Regions from separate parts of the Streptomyces sp. NPDC093071 genome, predicted to be linked through region 1. Evidence: riboswitches for the same ligand, from Rfam matches in the RefSeq annotation. Region 1 holds a riboswitch; each other region holds the start of a gene.

Evidence for each region. A riboswitch is a leader RNA that binds a small molecule or an ion and turns the genes downstream of it on or off. The one in region 1 is predicted to bind thiamine pyrophosphate.
Region 2: linked by a shared signal. The riboswitch ahead of thiC (phosphomethylpyrimidine synthase ThiC) and the one ahead of thiO (glycine oxidase ThiO) in region 1 are both predicted to bind thiamine pyrophosphate.
Region 3: linked by a shared signal. The riboswitch ahead of ACIQD7_RS32350 (thiamine ABC transporter substrate-binding protein) and the one ahead of thiO (glycine oxidase ThiO) in region 1 are both predicted to bind thiamine pyrophosphate.

Annotation. Positions count from the first base shown of each region.
Region 1 covers NZ_JBIVPH010000003.1:326,407-333,425, reverse strand. Annotated here, with positions in the region: gene ACIQD7_RS12805 (deoxyribonuclease IV) at 1-482, opposite strand, end outside; gene pknB (Stk1 family PASTA domain-containing Ser/Thr kinase) at 489-2,435, opposite strand; gene ACIQD7_RS12795 (thiazole synthase) at 2,526-3,320, opposite strand; gene thiS (sulfur carrier protein ThiS) at 3,326-3,544, opposite strand; gene thiO (glycine oxidase ThiO) at 3,616-4,812, opposite strand; TPP riboswitch at 4,810-4,922, opposite strand; gene ACIQD7_RS12780 (NAD(P)/FAD-dependent oxidoreductase) at 5,016-6,230, shown strand; gene ACIQD7_RS12775 (Rv2175c family DNA-binding protein) at 6,274-6,639, shown strand; gene thiE (thiamine phosphate synthase) at 6,835-7,019, shown strand, end outside.
Region 2 covers NZ_JBIVPH010000005.1:179,720-186,738, reverse strand. Annotated here, with positions in the region: gene ACIQD7_RS21630 (DUF5326 family protein) at 569-787, shown strand; gene ACIQD7_RS21625 (IclR family transcriptional regulator) at 1,029-1,793, shown strand; gene ACIQD7_RS21620 (SsgA family sporulation/cell division regulator) at 1,932-2,372, shown strand; gene ACIQD7_RS21615 (YibE/F family protein) at 2,478-3,854, opposite strand; TPP riboswitch at 3,926-4,072, shown strand; gene thiC (phosphomethylpyrimidine synthase ThiC) at 4,066-5,835, shown strand; gene ACIQD7_RS21605 (ferredoxin) at 5,948-6,466, shown strand; gene ACIQD7_RS21600 (hypothetical protein) at 6,503-7,019, opposite strand, start outside.
Region 3 covers NZ_JBIVPH010000014.1:100,392-107,410, forward strand. Annotated here, with positions in the region: gene ACIQD7_RS32335 (dihydrofolate reductase family protein) at 1-589, opposite strand, end outside; gene ACIQD7_RS32340 (ABC transporter ATP-binding protein) at 694-1,722, opposite strand; gene ACIQD7_RS32345 (ABC transporter permease) at 1,722-3,335, opposite strand; gene ACIQD7_RS32350 (thiamine ABC transporter substrate-binding protein) at 3,374-4,468, opposite strand; TPP riboswitch at 4,552-4,662, opposite strand; gene rlmN (23S rRNA (adenine(2503)-C(2))-methyltransferase RlmN) at 4,692-5,798, opposite strand; gene ACIQD7_RS32360 (phosphatidate cytidylyltransferase) at 5,933-7,019, opposite strand, start outside.

The DNA.
Region 1 (7,019 bases):
CAGGTCCGCGAGCAGAGCGAGGAGCCCTGACCGGCCGTCGACTCCAGGAGCAGGTCCGGGTCGTCCGGGTGCGTCAGCTCGTCGAGCAGCGGCAGCAGCCGCTCCCGCACCTGGGCGAGCGCCACCTCGCGCGGCCGGCCGCCGGTCGCCGAGCCGGTGTGCACCACCACGCCCTTCGCGCCGATCTCCCGGCCCCGGCGCAGCGAGTGCCGCAGCGACTCCACCGACCTCTCGGCGGTGGCCTCGGTGTGCGAGCCGAAGTTGATCAGGTACGGGGCGTGCACCCAGGCCGACAGCGAGGCCTCCGCGCACTCGGCCCTGAACCGCTCGTCCTGGGCCGGACTGCCGGCCGGGGTGGCCCAGCCGCGCGGATTGGCGACGAAGACCTGCACGGTCTCGGCGCCCAGTTCGCGGGCGTAGCCCAGGCCGACCGTGGCGAGACCGCCGGCCACGGGGACGTGGCCGCCGACGGGGTTGCGCATGGGTTTCTACAGTCCCTTGATCGTGAGGGTGATCGTGGAGCCCTCGGGGGCGGTGGAGCCGCCCTCCACGGACTGGTCCGCCACCGTGTCGCCGAGGTACGGGAAGGTCTTCTCGACCTTCACCTCGAAGCCCGCGTCCTCCAGGGCGGCGCGCGCGTCCTCGGTCGGCTCGCCGGTGACGTCGGGGACCTCGATCAGCTCGGGGCCCTTGGAGACGGTGAGGGTGATGGTGTCGCCCTCGGCGGCGCGGCTGCCCTCCGCGAGGGACTGGGCGGCGACCGAGCCGGCGTCCTCGGGGGAGCTGATCCGCTCGGGGGCGACCCGGACGGTGAGCCCGGCCTCCTGGAGCGCGGCCGTGGCGTCGGCGACGGTCTCGCCGGTCACATCGGGCACGTCGATCGGGGAGCCCTTGCTGACGACCAGGGCGATCGCCGAGTCGGGGGCGCGCTCGGTGCCGGGCTCGGGGTCGGAGCCGATCACGGCCCCCCGGGCGACGGAGTCGCTGAACTCGCGGGTGACCACCCCCGCGACCAGGCCCTCCTTCTCCAGGGCCTTCCTGGCCTCCGCGAGCGGCTTGTTCCGGAGGTTGGGCACCTTCACGATCTCCGGGCCCCGGGAGAGGGTGAGGACGACCGTGCCGTTGCCCCGCAGGCGCTCGCCGGGCGCCGGGTCGACGGCCATGACGGTGCCGCGCTCGTACACGTCGCTGAAGGCGCGCTTCGTGGTGCCGACCTCCAGGCCGGCGCCGGTGATCCGCTCCGTCGCGGCGGCCTCGGTCTGGCCGAGGACGGCCGGGACGCGGGTGAACTGGCCGGAGTTGATGTACCAGACCCCGCCGCCCAGACCGAGGACGAGCAGGACGGCGGCGATCACGAGCAGCGGGCCGCGCGGCGGCAGCCGGCGGGCGCCGGGGGCCGCGGGCGGCTCGGGCGCCGGCATCCGGCCGGTGTGCGACACCCGGGGGGCGCCGCTCTCCTCCGGCAGCGGCAGGTCGATCACGCTGGTGCGTTCCTCGGCCGGCACGGCACGCGCGATCACGCTCGTCCGGTCGTCGGCGGTGTCCCGGGCGCCGGACCGCGCCTGCGGCGGCACCGCGTCCAGCTGCCCGTCGGTGAGCGCGGACCGGGTCTCCAGGACCAGGCCCAGCAGGGCGACGGCGTCGTGCGGACGGGCCTCGGGGGAGCGGGCCGCAGCGGCCGCGACCAGCCCGTCGAGCCCCGGGGCCAGCCCCGGCACGGCGGCCGAGGGCGCGGGCACGTCCGTGTTCAGGTGCTGGTAGAGGACCTGGGCGGGCGTGTCGCCCGCGTGCGGCTTGCCGCCGGTCAGCATCTCGTACAGGACGACGCCGCAGGCGTACACGTCGGCGCGGGTGTCGGCGGTGCCGTGCTCGATCTGCTCCGGCGCCAGGTATGAGACCGTGCCGAGGACCGAGCCGGTGGTGGCGGTCGCCGAGCCCACGGCCCGGACGAGACCGAAGTCCGCGACCTTCACCCGGCCGTCGTCCCCTATCAGGACGTTCTCCGGCTTCATGTCCCGGTGCACGAACCCGGCCCGGTGCGCGGCACCGAGCGCGGCGAGCACCGGCTCCAGGATGTCGAGCGCGGCCCGGGGCGCCAGGGCGCCCCGCTCGCGCAGCACGTCGCGGAGGGTGCAGCCCGGGACGTACTCCATCGCCAGGTAGACGTACGCGCCCTCGGCGCCCTGGTCGAAGACGCCCACCACGTTGGGGTGCGCCAGCCGGGCGACGGACTTGGCCTCGCGGATGAACCGCTCGACGAAGGCGGCGTCGGTCGCCAGCTGCGGGTGCATCACCTTGAGCGCGAGGACGCGGTCGAGGCGGGTGTCGACGGCCCGGTAGACCGTGGCCATCCCGCCGACGGCGATGCGCGCGTCGACGCGGTAGCGGCCGTCGAGCAGCCGCCCGACGAGGGGGTCCTGAAGGGTCGTGTCCACGGCGACGAGTCTACGAGCCGCGCACACGCGTCCGGTGCGCCCGCCCCGGACCGCAGCACACCTGTGACGAGCGCCGGAGGGCTCCGGGGCTCAGAACGCCGGGCGCTCCGGGTCCAGCCGCGCCAGGCCCTCCACCGGCGACGACGCCTCCGCGAAGTGGCGGCGCGGGATGCGGCCGGCCCGGTGCGCGAGCCGCCCCGCCTCGACCGCGTGCCGCATCGCCGAGGCCATCAGGACCGGCTCCTGCGCCCGGGTGACGGCCGACGCCAGCATCACCGCCGCGCACCCCAGCTCCATCGCGAGCGCCGCGTCCGACGCCGTGCCGGCCCCCGCGTCCAGGATCACCGGCACCCCCGCCCGCTCCGTGATCAGCCGGAAGTTGTGCGGGTTGCGGATGCCGAGCCCGGAGCCGATCGGGGAGCCCAGCGGCATGATCGCCGCGCACCCGACGTCCTCCAGCTTCCGGGCGAGGACCGGGTCGTCGTTGGTGTACGGCAGGACGGTGAAGCCGTCGTCGACCAGGGTCTCCGCCGCGCTCAGGAGCTCCTCGCCGTCCGGCAGCAGGGTCCGCTCGTCGGCCACGACCTCCAGCTTGATCCAGTCGGTGCCGAGCGCCTCCCGGGCGAGCCGGGCGGTCAGGACCGCCTCGCCGGCCGTGAAGCAGCCCGCCGTGTTGGGCAGGACCCGGATGCCGAGCCGGTCCAGGACGGAGAGGACCGAGCCCTGCACGGTCGGGTCCAGGCGCCGCATGGCGACCGTGGTCAGCTCCGTGCCGCTGGCGACCAGGGAGCGCTCCAGGACGTCGAGGCTGGGCGCCCCGCCGGTGCCCATGATCAGGCGCGAGGAGAACTCCGTACCGCCCAGGACGAACACGTCGTCGGACATCGCGCTCAGCCCCCCTGCACCGCGGTCAGGACTTCCACCCGGTCCCCGTCGCCGAGCGGCGTCGACGCCCACTCGCCGCGCGGCACCACCGTCTCGTTCAGGGCGGCGGCCACCCCGGAGCGGGCCGTGGTCAGGGTCGCGACGAGGGCGTCGAGGGAGACGGGGCCGGAGAGCTCGCGCGCCTCCCCGTTCACGAACACGGTCACGGTCACGGACGCGGTCACGGTCGTGGACGCGTCGTTCGCGTTCGCGGTCGCGTCGTGCGCGGGCACGCCGTTCGCGGGTGGGGTCGCGCTCATGCGGGCTGCTCCTGACGTACGGGAGGGACGGGGGAGAAACGGCGGGGGGTGAAGGGGCGCGCCTCGTCGGGCAGGACGCCCGTGGCCAGCACCTCGGCCATGACGTCGCCGGTGACCGGGGTGAGCAGCACCCCGTTGCGGTAGTGGCCGGTGGCGAGCAGCAGACCGGGCAGGGCGGTCGGACCGAGCAGCGGCGCGTTGTCCGGGGACGCGGGGCGCAGCCCGGCCAGGGTCTCGGTGAGCGGCAGCTCGGTGATCCCGGGCACCAGCTCGTGGGCGTCGCGCAGCAGCTCGTACACCCCGCCCGCCGTCACCGTCGTGTCCCAGCCCAGCTCCTCGCTGGTGGCGCCGACGACCAGCTCGCCGTTCTCCCGGGGCACCAGATAGACGTGGCTGCCCCGGACGACGGCCCGGACGGTCCGGGAGAGGAAGGGGGCGTACGCGGCCGGCACCCGCAGCCGCAGGACCTGGCCCTTCACCGGGCGCACCGGCGGAAGCACCTCGTCCGGCACCCCCGCCAGCCGCCCGCTCAGACTGCCCGCCGCGAGGACGGTCTGCCCGGCCTCCAGCTCCCCGCCCCCGGCCAGGACCACGCCGCGCGCCCGGTCCCGCACCACGCTCAGCCGCTCCGCGAGGACCCGGTGGAAGACCACCCCGGCCCGCTCGCAGGCGACGAGGAGCGCGGCGGCGAGCCGGCGCGGATCCACCTGGTGGTCGCCGTCGACCCGCAGGCCGCCGCGCACCCCCGGCGCCAGCATCGGCTCCAGGCGGCGGCACTCGCGGCCGCTCAGCCACTCCGAGGCGAGCCCGCAGCGGGTCTGCAGGGCGTGCAGCTCGCGCAGGTGCGCCCGGTCGTCGGCGTCGAGGGCGACGGCGAGGGTGCCGCAGGCGCGGTGGCCGACGTCGAGACCGGCGGCCTCCTCCAGCTCGGCGACGAAGGCCGGATAGCGGGCGGCGGAGGCGAGGTTGAGCCCGAGCAGGGTCTCCTCGCCGTAGTGCAGCTCGGTGACGGCGGCGAGCATCCCGGCCGCGACCCGCGCGGCCCCGCCGCCCGGCTCCGGGTCGACGACGGCGGTGCTCAGCCCGCGCCGCGCGGCCCGCCAGGCCGTGACCAGGCCGATGATTCCGCCCCCGACCACGAGGACGTCGGTCCCCCGGACGTCGGGAGCCCTTCGCGCTTCGGAAGAACGCATGGGCGTCCAGCCCCTCCCTTCGCCGGCATGACCCGGATCAGGTTCGTACGGTCGGAGGCCGTCCAGCCTCCCTCTCAGCCCGGTGCGTCCGGGCTCCCGCGAGTGCTTTACGCCCGCCAGACTAGCTTCCGCCGGGCCCGTGCCACGAGGGGGCCCGGCCCCCCGCCCTTCCTGACGGGGGGTCAGGTACGTAAGGTGACCGTGTGAGCGAGCAGAAGCAGACCCAGCGGCGCGTCGTGGTCGTCGGCGCCGGGATGGCGGGCGTCCAGACCGCCGTCGCCCTGCGCGAGCAGGGCTTCACCGGTCCCGTCACCCTCATCGGGGCCGAACCCCACCAGCCCTACGACCGGCCCCCGCTCTCCAAGGCGGTCCTCCTCGGAAAGGCCGAGGACTCCGCCTTCGACGTCGACTTCGAGGACCTCGGCATCGAACTCCGGCTCGGCGTGGACGTCACCGGACTGCGCGCCGCCGACCACGAGGTCGACACCGAGGCCGGGCCCGTCGCGTACGACACCCTGGTGATCGCCACCGGTGCCCATCCGCTCGTCCTGCCCGGCTCCGACGGCGTCCCCGGCGTCCACCTGCTGCGCACCCTCGACGACGCCGTGCGCCTCGGGCCCGTCCTGGAGCGCCGCCACGCCGTCGTGGTCGTCGGCGCCGGCTGGATCGGCGCCGAGTTCGCCACCGCCGCGCTCGGCGCGGGCTGCGCCGTCACCGTCGTCGAGGCCGCCGACCTCCCGCTCGCCGGGGTCCTGCCCGTCGAGGTCGCCGCCCCCATGGCCGAGTGGTACGGGGCGAACGGCGCCGAACTCCTCACCCGCGCGCGCGTGGACGCGGTCGAACCCGGCCGGGTCCTCCTCGCCGACGGCCGCGCACTGCCCGCCGAGGCCGTCGTCGTCGGCATCGGCGCCCGCCCCGCCACCGCCTGGCTCGCCGGCTCCGGCATCGCCCTCGACCCGAGCGGCGCCGTCACCGCCGACGACCGGCTGCGCACCTCCCTGCCCGACGTGTACGCGGTCGGGGACTGCGCCTCCTTCCCCTCCGCCCGCTACGGCGAGCGCCTCCTCGTCCACCACTGGGACAACGCGCTCCAGGGCCCCCGCACGGTCGCCGCCGCGATCGTCGGCGCCGAGCCCGGGCCGTACGACCCCGTGCCGTACTTCTGGTCCGAGCAGTTCGGGCACTTCGTCCAGTACGCGGGACACCACGCGGGCGCGGACGAGCTGCTGTGGCGCGGCACCCCGGCGGACGAGACCTGGTCGGTCCTCTGGCTGCGCGCCGGCGTGCCGGTGGCCCTCCTCACCGTCGGCCGCCCCCGCGACCTGGCCCAGGGCCGCAGACTGATCGAGACGGCGACCCCGCTCGACCCGACCCGTGCGGCGGACCCCTCCGTACCCCTGAAGGCGGCAGTGCGGTAGGCCCGACTACCGGCTGTCGGTCCGGGATGGCAGGCTTGTCCACGTGACCGAGATTGACGCAAAGATCGATGCTCTCGTCCCCGCCTGGCTCTACCTGCCCGACATCGCGGAGATGCTCGATGTCGAGGTGACGCGCGTGCGGCAGCTGGTCAAGGACGGCCAGCTCATCGCCGTGCGCCGCGGAGAGAACAACGCGCTGCAGGTGCCCGCCGCCTTCATCCAGGGCGACAAGGTCGTCAAGGGCCTCACCGGGACCCTGACCCTGCTGCGGGACGACGGCTTCACCGACGAGGAGATGCTGGAGTGGCTCTTCACTCCGGACGAGAGCCTGCCGGGCACGCCCGCGCAGGCGCTCGGCGAGAACCGCGGCACGGAGGTGAAGCGCCGCGCCCAGGCGCTCGCCGTCTGACGCGCCCGGCCTGACGCGCGCCGCCCGGCGCACACGGCCCGGCGCGCCGCCCGACATGCACGGCCGGGCGACACGCCGCCCGGCGCGCGTCGTCCGACACGTACCGAAGACACCACCTGCGGGTGTCGTGACGGCCGGTCCCCCCGGGGGCCGGCCGTCACGGCGCCGGCGGCACCGAACGGGGGGAACCCACCCATGCCCACGCCTCGCGAGCGGCTCGCCGACGCCCGGCTCTACCTGTGCACCGACGCCCGGAAGCGCCAGGGCGACCTGCCCGCCTTCCTCGACGCCGTGCTCTCCTCCGGCGTGGACGTCGTACAGCTCCGCGACAAGGGCATGGAGGCCGCCGAGGAGCTGGAGCACCTCGCCGTCCTCTCCGA
Region 2 (7,019 bases), on a different contig from region 1:
CCATGCTGTGGAGGGCCAGCCGCCCAGGAACCCCGCAGGGCCGAGCTGGCCTCGGGGGCCCGGCCCTCAAGTCCCCAGAGGATCGGGGCGACCTCAGTACTCCGGCCCCAAGCCCCTGGAGGATCGGGGCGACCTCAGTACTCCGGCCCCAAGCCCCTGGAGGATCGGGGCGACCTCAGTACTCCGGCCCCGAGCCCCTGGAGGGCCAGGCCGACCTCAAACCCCTGGAACCCAGCCCCCGGAGGACCGGCCGACCCCAGGACCCCGCAGGACCGAGCTGACCCCGGGGCCCCGGCCCTCAAGCCCCCGAAGGTCCGGGTCGACCTCAGCACCCGGGCCCCCGGAGTACCCGGGCCCCGCACTTCCAGGCCCTCGGCCTCTCACCCCGGAAGGCCCGGCCACCCCCCAGAACCCCGCCCCGCATCCGGGCGGCGGCCCCCATCCCCCTAGGGGTCGGATCAGGGGAGAGCGGGGGCCCCGCGGCCCCCCGCGGTCCCTTCGGACGCCTAGCCTTGAGGGTGTTCGGCGCGGAGTGCGCGGGACGGACCTTCGGAAGCGAGGTAGGACGATGGCCGTACAGGAGATGCTCGCGGGAATGCCCTGGTGGGTGAAGTGGGTCGCCATACCCGCCCTCGCCCTGCTCGTCTTCGGCGGACTGATCACCAGCGTCCTGACCTTCGTGATCGGTCTCCTCTTCAAGGTGCTGCTCTTCGTGGCCCTCGTCGCCGGACTGATCTACGTCGTACGGAAGTTCAGCTCCTCCGGCCGGTCGCGCGAGGACTGGTAGCACAAGCTACTCATCGGTATGGCGGCACGGGGGAGTGTTAGCCCGGGCGGGGGAACGGGCCGGGCTAAACGGGGTGGGGGCCCAAGGGCTGCCACTACAGTGGAATCTCTCCGCCGCGATGGGGACTACAGGCGTAGACCTCCTTACTGACCAGCGGTTTCCCAGGCCCGGCGGGCGCGGGGGCGGCCCCCGCGGGCGGGTGCGACGCATCCGTCGTCACGCCTGGGGGTGACCTTTGGCCATGGCTTCGCAGACGACCGCTCCTACCCTGATCGGCTCGGTGCAACGCGCGCTGAGACTCCTGGAGGCGGTCGCCTCCCACCCGGACGGCGCCCCGGCGAAACAGCTCGCCCGTGAGACCGGCCTTCCGCTGCCCACCACGTACCACCTGCTCCGCACCCTGACGCACGAGGGCTATCTGCTCCGCGAGAAGGGCGTGTTCGTCCTGGGGGACGCCGCCGTCAGGCTGGCCGGCGGCGCGGCTGTGCAGAATCGTCGCATCAAGATCGAAAACTCTCTCGCCCGCTGGCGGGACGAGATCGGCGTCCCGATCTACTTCGCCGTCTACCGCGAGGGAGAGGTCGAGCTCGTCGCCGTCGCCGACACCCCCTCCGCCCCCGCAGTGGAGGAATGGGCCGATTTCCGCGAGACGGCGCACGCTCATGCGATCGGGCAGTGCATCTTGAGCCAACTTGATCCGGGAACTCGTCAAGACCACCTTGACCGCCACCCGGTGGAATCCATCACCCCGTACACGGTGAGTAACCGAAGTGCGCTTTTGGATCGTTTGGGCGGTTTGGGGAGAATGGAACCCCTGGTGGAGCGTCAGGAATATGCGCTCGGCACGGTCTGCGCCGCAATCCCCCTCACCGTGGGCTCCGCGGCGGCCGCAATGGCGATTTCCCTCCCCCTCCACCAGCAAGAACGGTTGCTCCCAGCAGTCGAGCGACTACGCACCGAGATCGGAAGGCTCTTCGGGTCGCTCGCGTTCTCTATCAGTATCTGAAAAATCACTCCTTGTGATCTGCTAGTGCTTACAGCACGATTGCGTCAAGAGGGCCACGGGGGATCATTCCTGGCCGTTTCGGTCACAGCTTTCAGCAGCTGTGTTTACACAACTGCTTCATCTACTGCGGGGTACATGATGCGAGAGTCGGTTCAGGCCGAGGTCCTGATGAGCTTCCTCGTCTCCGAGGAGCTCTCCTTCAAGATCCCGGTCGAACTGCGGTATGAGACCCGGGATCCCTATGCGGTGCGGATGACGTTCCACCTCCCCGGGGACGCACCCGTGACCTGGGCCTTCGGCCGTGAACTGCTGCTCGACGGGATCAACCGGCCGAGCGGGGACGGCGATGTGCACATCGCCCCGACCGAGCCCGAGCGGCTCTCGGACGTCTCCATCCGGCTCCAGGTCGGCGGTGACCGCGCCCTGTTCCGGGCCAGCGCGCCGCCGCTCGTCGCCTTCCTCGACCGTACGGACAAGCTGGTTCCGCTCGGTCAGGAACGGACACTCGGCGACTTCGAGGACAACCTGGAGGCGGCGCTGGGCCGGATCCTCGCCGAGGAGAACGCCGGCCCGGCCTGAGACGAGCACACCGTCACCGACCCGTACCGATCCGGACCCTTCCGCGTGGCCGACCCCCCGAGCCGGCGCGCCGACGGACCGGACGTACCACCCGGTGCGTGCGCGTCACTTGGCGCGTCGGCGGCGTCCGCCCCGCGCCGGTGAGGGCTTCCGGCCGCCGGTCCCCGGGCGGTCGGTGCCCTCCGCGCGGTCGGCGGAGACCACGAGCGCCGCGAGCGCCGTGGTGACCGGGACGGACGCCACCAGACCGATCGACCCGACCAGCGTCCGGACGATCTCCTCGGCCACCAGCTCGCTGTTGGCCACCGTCCCCATGCTGCTCTGCGCGATGGAGAAGAGCAGCAGCAGCGGCAGGGCGGCGCCCGCGTAGGCGAGCACCAGCGTGTTCACGACCGAGGCGATGTGGTCGCGGCCGATCCGGATCCCCGCCCGATACAGGCCGCGCGGTCCCATGCCCGGATCGGCCTGGTGCAGCTCCCAGACGGCCGAGGTCTGGGTGACCGTCACGTCGTCGAGCACACCGAGCGAACCGATGATCACACTGGCCAGCAGGAGGCCGGACATGTCGATGTCCGGATAGAGCCCCTTGATCAGGCCGGTGTTGTCGTCGGTGTTGCCGCTGAGCGAGGCCCAGCCGATGAAGAGCGAGCCGAGCAGTCCGATGAGCAGCAGCGAGATCAGCGTGCCCAGCACCGCGACCGAGGTGCGGGCCGAGAGGCCGTGGCACATATAGAGCGCGATCAGCATGATCGCGCTCGATCCGACCACCGCCACCACCAGCGGATTCGACCCCTGCAGGATCGCGGGCAGGATGAAGAACATCAGCACCAGGAAACTCACGGCGAGCGCGACCAGGGCCATCAGCCCCCGCATCCGCCCGACCGCCACGACCGCGAGGGCGAAGATGCCGGCGAGCACCGCCAACGGCACCTTGCGGTTCACGTCCGTCACCGAATACTGCAGGTCGTACGGGGCGTCGGGGGCGTACGCCACCACCACGCCCTGACCCTCCTCCAGTTGGCGCGGGGCGCCCGGCTGCACGATCTCGGTGAACTCGCGCCCCTTGTTCGGACCGGTGGTGACCTCGACCTTCGCCCGCTTGCACTCCCCCTGCTGGGCCTCGACCGCCTCGCGCCCCTCCGGGGTGGAGGTGTCGCCGGTCGGCGGGACCTGACCCGCGTTCACGGCCTTGCAGTCGACCTGCTCGACGGAGACGACCCTGCCCTGCTCGGTCTGCCGGTCGAAGCCGACGCCGGTGCGCTCGTGCGGCGGGGCGCCGCCGGGCCACAGGACCGCGAGACCGACCAGGACGGCGGTGGCGAAGGGGACCAGGACGGCGGCGATGACCTTGCGGAGGTGTCGGGACACGGGCGCGGCGGGCCCGTGCGCGTGGCTGTGTCCATGCCCGGATCCATGGCCGTGGGAGGGGCCCGGACCGTGGGAGTGGTCGTGGGGCTCGGGGGGCTGCTGGGGGGAAGTCACCGACCGATCATCGCAAGAACGGCGGGGGCCCACTGTTCAGCACGCCCGGGATGACGCTAGCGTGGTGACACCTTTGCACACGCGGGAGCTCGGAGCACCGGGCTGAGAGGGCGCTGATCACCGTACGCGCGTACCGATGTACGTACGGGAGGAGGCTGCGCCGACCGCCGAACCTGTTACCGGGTAATGCCGGCGTAGGGAGATCGGTCTCATGACCATTCAGGATGCACGCACGCCTGCCACCAGCCAGGAAGGCCGCACGCCGGGCTGGCACAAGGGATACGTCCAGGGATCGCGCCCCGACCTGCGGGTGCCGGTCCGTCAGGTGCACCTCACCAACGGCAAGGACGTCACGCTGTACGACACGTCCGGCCCGTACACCGACCCCACCGTCGACACCGACGTGCGGCGGGGCCTGCCGCCGCTGCGCGAGAACTGGATCATCGCGCGCGGCGACACCGAGGAGTACGCGGGCCGCCCGGTCCGCCCCGAGGACGACGGCATCAAGCACACCTCGCCGCGCGGCGGCGGCCTCAAGAACCTCGACGCCGTCTTCCCCGGCCGCCCCCGGCTGCCGCGCCGGGGCCGCTCCGGCCAGGCGGTGACGCAGCTCGCGTACGCCCGCCGTGGCGAGATCACGCCGGAGATGGAGTACGTCGCGATCCGCGAGAACGTCTCCCCCGAGGTCGTGCGCGAGGAGATCGCGGCGGGCCGGGCCGTGCTCCCGGCGAACGTCAACCACCCGGAGATCGAGCCGATGATCATCGGCAAGCGGTTCCTGGTGAAGGTCAACGCCAACATCGGCAACTCCGCCGTCACCTCCTCCATCGAGGAGGAGGTGGAGAAGATGACCTGGGCGACCAAGTGGGGCGCCGACACGGTCATGGACCTGTCCACCGGCCGCAACATCCACACCACCCGCGAGTGGGTGCTGCGCAACTCCCCCGTGCCGATCGGCACCGTCCCGCTCTACCAGGCCCTGGAGAAGGTCGACGGCAGGGCCGAGGAGCTGAGCTGGGAGATCTACAAGGACACGGTGATCGAACAGGCCGAGCAGGGCGTCGACTACATGACGGTGCACGCCGGCGTGCTCCTGCCGTACGTGCCGCTCACCGCGCGCCGCAAGACCGGCATCGTCTCGCGCGGCGGCTCGATCATGGCCGCCTGGTGCCTCGCGCACCACAAGGAGAACTTCCTCTACACGCACTTCGAGGAGCTCTGCGAGATCCTGGCGGCGTACGACGTCACGTACTCGCTCGGCGACGGCCTGCGGCCCGGCTCGATCGCGGACGCCAACGACGCGGCGCAGTTCGCGGAGTTGAAGACGCTCGGCGAGCTCAACACGATCGCCAAGCGGCACCACGTCCAGACGATGATCGAGGGCCCCGGGCACGTCCCGATGCACAAGATCAAGGAGAACATCGACCTCCAGCAGGAGATCTGCGAGGAGGCGCCGTTCTACACGCTCGGCCCGCTGACCACGGACGTCGCGCCCGCGTACGACCACATCACCTCGGGCATCGGCGCGGCGATGATCGCCTGGTGGGGCACGGCGATGCTCTGCTACGTGACGCCCAAGGAGCACCTGGGCCTGCCCAACCGCGACGACGTGAAGACCGGCGTCATCACCTACAAGATCGCGGCCCACGCGGCGGACCTCGCCAAGGGCCACCCGGGTGCCCAGGAGTGGGACGACGCGCTCTCGGACGCGCGCTTCGAGTTCCGCTGGGAGGACCAGTTCAACCTGGCCCTCGACCCGGACACCGCCCGCGAGTTCCACGACGAGACGCTCCCGGCGGAGCCCGCGAAGACCGCGCACTTCTGCTCGATGTGCGGTCCGAAGTTCTGCTCGATGAAGATCTCCCAGGACATCCGCCGCGAACACGGCGGCACGGAGCAGGAGATCGAGGCCGGCATGGCGGAGAAGTCGAAGGAGTTCGCGGCGAGCGGCAACCGGGTCTACCTGCCGCTGGCGGACTGACGCCGGGTCCTTCGGGCGCGTCGTTCCGGGAAGGGCGAGGGGCTTCCCGGAACGGCGTTCCGGACATCCGGATCCCGTCGGCGCGATCAAGCGGGGCTTCTATGCTCGGCCGATGGCGCTCTACTACGACCCCGTCGCCGGCCTCGGCGAGGACCGCGAGGCATTCCGGGGCGACTGGGAGGACTGGCTCTGGCTCAACGTGCCGGGGCCCTTCTACGGCGGCGGGACCGACACGTGCCGGACGGGCCGGGACTCCGCGCCCCGGCACGTCCTCTACGGCGGCGCGTACCTGACCGAGTACGTCTACCGTCAGCCCGGGACGCCGGCGGAGACGGCACGGCTGGTCGAAGCCGCCGACCGCGATCCCCTTCTCGGGTACGGCTGCGACGGCGACGCGCGGTGGACGCCGGACGCGGTGCGGGAGTGGTGGCGCGACCGCGGCCGGATCACGGAGTACCTGTCCGCCCACGACTGGGACGAGGTCGACTGGGCCCGGCAGGGTGTGGCCGCCGCCGTCCGGGACTACGCGTCCTACCTCGCGGGACGCCTGGCGACGGATGTGCGGATCTACCTCCACTGGCTGGAGGAGGGACGGTCTCCCGCGGCCGGCGAACGGCTGCCCGACCTGTAGCCGACAGGCCGGCTCCGTCGTTCCGGGGGCCTTCCGTCAGGGATCGGAAGGGTTCGTGGCGGCGAGGGCGTCGCGGAGGAAGGGGAGGATGCCGCGTTCGAGGAGGGCGAGGCGCCAGGCCTCGCGGGCGCGGGAGAGTTCGTCGTCCGGGGCGGCGGGCGGGCCGCCCGTGCTCACCTCGGCCGGGCTGTTGCGCAGGGCCGTGACGAGGAGCCCGGCGGCCGCGCAGAGCAGCCCGGCGGCGGCGAGGGAGCCGAAGACCAGGCCGGCCGTGAGCAGGGTCGCGCCGAACGCCACGGTGGGGGCGAGGGCGTGCACCACCGCGCCGACCAGCAGGAAGATGACGGAGGCGGCGCCCGCGAGGACGGGGACCATGACGGTGACGATCGCGACGACGCCCGCGCCGGGGCCGGGGAGGTCGTACGGGACCGGGGCGCGGGTCCCGACGGCCGTGCGGTTCTGCTCGCGGACCTTCACGAAGTGGTCGTACTCGCTCGCGGCCGCGGAGGTGACGAGCGCCGTCGCGTTCAGGGTCATCGCGCGGAGTTGCGCG
Region 3 (7,019 bases), on a different contig from region 1:
GGTGGTAGCGGTCGAGGAGTTCGTCGGGCGACTCCCAGAGCCGCGATCCGCCGCCGAGCGCCACCGGGGAGACGGCGACGTGCAGGGTGTCCACGAGATCCGCGTCGAGGAACGCGCGGATGGTGGCGGCCCCGCCGCCGAGCCGCACGTCCTTGCCGTCCGCCGCCTCCCGCGCCGTCGCGAGGGCGGTGGCCGGGTCGGCGTCGAGGAAGTGGAACGTGGTGTCGCCGAGCGCGAACGAGGGGCGCGGGTGGTGGGTCAGGACGAACACCGGGGTGTGGAACGGCGGCTCGTCGCCCCACCAGCCGCGCCACTCGTGGTCCCGCCAGGGACCGCGCTGGGGCCCGAACTTGTTGCGGCCCATGATCTCGGCGCCGATGTTCCGCCCGTAGTCCCGCGTGAGGTAGTCGTCGAGGCCCCGGCTGCCGCCGGGCGCGGTGCGCCGGGGCCAGCTCGCCGTGGCACCGGCCCAGGCGAACATCGCCTCCGGATCCGCGTGCCCGAAGGGCCGTTCGAGGGTCTGGCCCTCCCCGGCGCCGTACCCGTCGGACGAGACGTTGAAGTTCTGGACTCTGAGCAGCTGGGCCATGGGGTTCCTCCCGTGCGGGACGTGCGGGACGTGCGGGCGACGGAGACGCCGTACGTACGGGAGACTCCCCCGGCGGGCGGAACTCATCGCGCCCGCGGGGCTCGCTACGGCGTGTCGTCGCCCAGCACCACCACGTCCTCCGTCCGGAAGGCGACGCCCGTCTTCGCGCCCTCCTCCGGCGCGTCCCGCAGCGGGAGCTCGGCCTCCAGGGGCGGGCCGTCGGCCGGGCGGAGCCGTACGACGACGTGGCTGCCCCGGAAGGTCCGGGACTCCACCGTCCAGGCGGGCGCGTCCCCTGCGGGGACCGGCCGCACCCCGCCGGGGCGGACGAGGAGCCGCCGCCCGCCCTGCGGGGAGCCCTCCGGCACCGGCACCTTCCCCCAGACGGTCTCCGCGACCGTCCCGGTGACCCGGGCGGCCACCACGTTGTCGAAGCCGAGGAAGCGGGCGACGAACTCGGAGGCCGGGCGGCCCCACACCTCGACGGGCGTCCCCGACTGGGCGATCCGCCCGTCCCGCATGACCACGACCCGGTCAGCGAGCGCGAAGGCCTCGCCCTGGTCGTGGGTGACGGCCAGGACCGTCGTCCCGAGCCGCCCGAAGAGCTGCCGCAGCTCCACGACGAGCCGCTCCCGCAGGCCCCGGTCGAGCTGGCCGAGCGGCTCGTCGAGCATGAGGAGCCGGGGCCGGGGCGCGAGCGCCCGAGCCAGCGCCACCCGCTGCTGCTCGCCGCCGGAGAGCGCGGCGACGGACCGCCGCCCGGCGCCCGGCAGGCCGACGAGGTCGAGCAGCTCCCGCACCCGCTCCGTCCGCTCCGCCTTCCCGTCCCCCCGCATCCGCAGCCCGAAGGCGACGTTTCCCGCGACGTCCCGCTGCGGGAACAGCTGGTGGTCCTGGAACATCAGGCCGACGCCCCGCCGGTGCGTCGGCACCCCGGCCTGGTCGGCGCCGTCGAGGAGCACCCGGCCGGCGTCGAGCGCCTGGAGGCCCGCGACGGCCCGCAGCAGCGTGGACTTGCCGCTGCCGCTGGGGCCGAGCACGCACACGGTCTCGTGGTCGGCGACCTCCAGGTCCACGGCGTCGAGCACGGCCCGCGCCCCGAACCGCACGGTCGCCCCATCGAGTCTCAGCATCAGAACTCCCCGGAGGTCCGGTCGGTGCGGAGCCGTTCGAGCAGCAGCAGGGACACCGCGCACACCACCATCAGAATCGTCGAGAGGGCCATCGCCTGGCCGTAGTTGAGCTCGCCGGGCCGGCCGAGCAGCCGGGCCACCGCGACCGGCAGCGTCGGGCTGTCGGGCCGGGCGATGAACACGGTCGCGCCGAACTCGCCGAGCGAGACCGCGAACGCGAACCCGGCCGCGATGAGCAGCGCCCGCCGCACCAGCGGCAGGTCCACCTCCCGCCAGGCCCGCCACGGCGAGGCGCCGAGCACGGCCGCCGCCTCCCGCAGCCGCTCGTCGACCGCGCGCAGCACCGGCAGCATCGTCCGGACGACGAAGGGGACGCCGACGAGCGCCTGCGCGAGCGGGACGAGGATCCAGCTCGCGCGCAGGTCGAGCGGCGGCTCGTCGAGCGTGATGAGGAACCCGAAGCCGACGGTGACGGCGGAGACCCCGAGCGGCAGCATCAGCAGCGCGTCGAAGCCCCGGACGAGCCGCCCGGCTCGCCGGGTGAGCGCCGCCGCCGCGAGCCCGCCGATCACGACGGCGATGGCGGTGGCGGCCAGCGCGTACCGCAGCGAGTTGCCGATCGCCTCCAGGGGCGGCACCAGGAAGGTCCCGCTCTCGTCCAGCGAGCCGAGCGCCCGGTAGTAGCCGAGCCCGTACCCCCCGGGGCCGGCGAACGAGCGCTCCACGAGCACGCCCAGCGGCAGCAGGATCAGGAGCGCCACCGAGACGAGGACGCCGCCGAGCAGCGCCCACTGCCCGGCGCCGCGCGGCCGGCGCGCGGTCCGCTCCGGCGGTACGAGCCGCAGCGCGGTCTCCCGCCGCCGTACCGTCCACGCGTGCAGGGCGAGGATCGCGCCGACCGCGGCGAACTGCACGAGGGTGAGGACGGCGGCCGTCCGCAGGTCGAGCAACCGGGCGGTCTGCCGGTAGATCTCCGCCTCCAGGGTCGTGTACGCGTCCCCGCCGAGGATCTGCACGACGCCGAAGGAGGTGAAGGTGAAGAGGAAGACCATCAGGGCCGCCGCCGACACGGCCGGGACGAGCGCGGGCAGCGTCACCGTCCGCCAGGCCGTGAAGCGGGAGGCGCCGAGGACCCGGGCGGCCTCCTCCTGACGCGGGTCGAGCTGTGCCCAGAGGCCGCCGACGGTCCGGACGACGACCGCGTAGTTGAAGAAGACGTGGGCGAGGAGGATCGCCCACACGCTCGTGTCGAGCCGCAGCCCCCACAGCTCGTCGGTGAGCCCGTTGCGGCCGACGAGGGCCAGGAACGCGGTGCCGACCAGGACGGTGGGCAGCACGAACGGCACCGTGACCACGGCCCGCAGGACGCTCTTGCCGGGGAAGTCGAAGCGGGCGAAGACGTACGCGCCGGGCAGGGCGACGAGCAGCGTGAGGCCGGTGGAGGCGAGCGCCTGCCAGGCGGTGAAGCCGAGCACGTCGAGGATGTCCGGCCGGCCCAGCGTCTCGCCGATCCCGCCCAACCGCCAGCTGCCGTCGGGCCGCAGCCCCCGGTCCACGATGGACACGACGGGCCAGGCGAAGAACACCGCGAAGAACGCGACGGGCAGGGCCATGAGCCCCAGCCGCGCCGCGTTCCCCCGCGGGTCGCGCCTTACTTCAGGACGAGCGACGACCACTGCTGGATCCACGCGTCGCGCTTCTCGGCGATCTTCCCGGGCTCCATGGTCTCCGGCTTCTCCACGACCACGCCGTGCTTCGTGAACAGCTCCGGCAGCACCGCGTCCTTCGCCACCGGGTTGACGAACATCTGGAGCGGCATGTCCTCCTGGAACTTCTTGGAGATCAGGAAGTCGATCAGCGCCTTGCCGCCCTCGGGGTTCTTCGCGCCGTTCAGCAGGCCCGCGAACTCCGTCTGCCGGAAGCAGGTGCCGGTGGACACCCCGGTCGGGGCGACCTTCGGCTGCGGCTCGCCGTACAGCACCTCGACCGGCGGGCTGGAGGCGTACGACACGACCAGCGGCCGGTCGCCCTTGGCCTGCTTGCCGCCGGCCGAGCCGGAGAACTCCTGGTTGTAGGCGAGCTCCCAGCTGTCGACGGTCTTCACGCCGTTGGCCTTGAGCTTCTTCCAGTAGTCCTGCCAGCCGTCGTCGCCGTACTTCGCGGCCGTGCCGAGGAGGAAGCCGAGGCCCGGGGAGGACCGCTCGGGGTTCTCGACCACCAGCAGGTCCTTGTACGCGGGCTTCGCCAGGTCGTCGAAGGTCACCGGCGGTGCCAGCTTCTTGTCGGCGAAGTACTTCTTGTCGTAGTTCACGCAGATGTCGCCGGAGTCGATCGGGGTGACCCGGTGCTCCCCGTCCAGGTGGTACTCCGCCGGAATCCGGTCGAGCCCCTTCGCCTGGTACCCGACGAAGATCCCGTTGTCGAGGGCGCGGGAGAGCAGGGTGTTGTCGACGCCGAAGAAGACGTCGCCCTGCGGGGAGCCCTTGGTCAGGATCTCCTTGTTGACGGCCTCGCCCGCGTCGCCGGCCTTGAGGACCTTGACGGTGAAGCCGGTCTGCTTGGTGAACTCGGCCAGGACCTCCTTGGAGGCGTTGAACGAGTCGTGGCTCACGAGGGTCACGGTCTTCGGCGCGGGCGCGCCGGACTTGCCGGCGTCCTGGCCGGCGCCGTCGGTGCCGCAGGCGGCGAGGGCGGTGACGCCGAGCGCCGCGAGGACCGCGACGGCGGCCTGCTTCTTGATGCTCACTGAAGTTTTCCTCCTGGGTGGGACCAGGAAGAGACGCGGCCCTGCCCGTGTCCGGCGGACCGGACGCGGGCAGGGCGCAACAGCTCGAGTTACGACCGAACTTCCTACCCAGAATGACCTGGGCGAGGTTCAGAGGGTCTGCGGTCTGACGGACACCGCACTCTCAGCGCTGTGGCGCTCCCCTGTCGGAATATGGAGATGTGTTCGAGCTCAGAGTACAAGCTCAGCGCTCGGCGGCGGCCAGCTGTCCACAGGCACCGTCGATCTCCTGACCTCGGGTGTCCCTCACGGTCACCGGCACGCCGTGCCGCGCGATCGCCTCCACGAAGGCCTTCTCGTCCTCCGGGCGGGACGCCGTCCACTTCGAACCGGGCGTCGGGTTCAGCGGGATCAGGTTGACGTGCACCCGCTTGCCCTTGAGCAGCCGGCCGAGGAGGTCGCCGCGCCAGGCCTGGTCGTTGATGTCCCGGATGAGGGCGTACTCGATGGAGATCCGGCGGCCGGACTTCTCCGCGTACTCCCAGGCCGCGTCGAGGACCTCCCGGACCTTCCAGCGCGTGTTGACGGGCACGAGGGTGTCGCGCAGCTCGTCGTCGGGGGCGTGCAGCGAGACCGCGAGGCGGCACTTGAAGCCCTCGTCGGCGAAGCGGAGCATCGCGGGCACGAGCCCGACGGTGGAGACGGTGATGCCGCGCTGGGACAGGCCCAGGCCGTCCGGCTCGGGGTCGGTGAGACGGCGGATGGCGCCGACGACCCGCTTGTAGTTGGCGAGCGGCTCGCCCATGCCCATGAAGACGATGTTCGAAAGCCGCGCCGGGCCGCCGGGGACCTCGCCGTCGCGCAGGGCCCTCATGCCGTCCACGATCTGGTGCACGATCTCGGCGGTCGACAGGTTCCGGTCGAGGCCGGCCTGCCCGGTCGCGCAGAACGGGCAGTTCATCCCGCAGCCGGCCTGCGAGGAGATGCACATGGTCACCCGGTCCGGGTAGCGCATGAGCACCGACTCGACGAGGGTGCCGTCGTGCAGCCGCCACAGGGTCTTGCGGGTGGTGTCGTCGTCGCACGAGATGTGCCGCACCACGGACATCAGGTCGGGCAGCAGCTCCCCGGCCAGCTTCTCCCGCGAGGCGGCCGGGATGTCGGTCCACTCGGCGGGGTCGTGCGCGTACCGCGCGAAGTAGTGCGTGGACAGCTGCTTGGCGCGGAAGGGCTTCTCGCCGATCGCGGCGACGGCCTCCTTCCGCTCGGCGGGCGTGAGGTCGGCCAGGTGCCGCGGCGGCTTCTTGGCTCCGCGGGGGGCGACGAAAGTGAGTTCTCCGGGCTTGGGCATGGTGCTACCAGTGTCGCAGAGATACGAAGAGGGACCCGCCGCCCTGTGGACAACGGGTCCCTCCTCCAAAGAACCGCAGGTCAGCCGGTCCATGCCGTGTCGACGTGCGACTCCGCCGCGTGGACCGTGACCGGTCAGCCGGTCCCGACGAACAGCGCGAGCAGCAGCCACACCACCGGCGCCGTCGGCAGCAGCGAGTCCAGCCGGTCCATGATGCCGCCGTGACCGGGCAGCAGCGTGCCCATGTCCTTGATGCCCAGGTCCCGCTTGATCATCGACTCGCCGAGGTCGCCGAGCGTCGCGCTCGCCGCCACCGCGAGGCCGAGGATCAGACCCTGCCACCAGATCCCGTCGTCGATCATGAACTGCATACACAGCGCGCCCGCCGCCATCGCGAACGTCACCGCGCCGACCAGGCCCTCGCGGGTCTTGCCGGGGCTGATCCTCGGCGCCAGCTTGTGCTTGCCGAAGCGCCAGCCGATCGCGTACGCCCCGGTGTCGCTGACCACCGTCAGGATCAGGAAGGTGAGCACCCGCTCCGGACCGTCGTCCGCGGTCAGCAGCAGCGCCACGAACGTCGCCAGGAACGGCACGTAGAACGCGGCGAACACGCCCGCCGTGACGTCCTTCAGATAGCCCTCGGGCGGCTCCGTCATCCGCCACACCAGGACCGCGAGCGCCGTCAGGGCCATCGCGACCCAGGCACCCTCGGCACCGCGCACGTACCCGGCGACGACCATCGCCGCGCCGCCGACCGCGAGCGGTACCAGCGGCGCCTTGATCTGCTTGCGCTCCTGGAGCCGGGACGTCAGCTCCCACAGCCCGACGACCACGGCGACCGCGATCACCCCGACGAACGCCGGCGCCCAGATGTACAGCGAGGCGATGATGACGGCGCCGAGGCCGACCCCGACCCCTATGGCCGCGCCCAGGTTCCGCCCCGCGCTCTTCTTCTGCCGTGGCGCCGGCGGCGCGGGCGGCGGAGGCGGGGTGGGGCTGGGCATGGGCTCCTGCGGGTGCTCGTGCGGCGTCTCGTCACGGAACAGGGGACCGCTCGGGTGAGCGGCCCCCCGGCCGTGACCGTCCTGGAATCCGCCGGTGGGAACGTCGGGCACGATGGGCATGGGCCGAGTCTGCGCCGCCCGGTGCCGATCGTGTGCGGGACCCGCCGGGGCGGGACCCTGGTGGGGTCCCCCGCGGCCGGAACCGGCCGGGGCATCC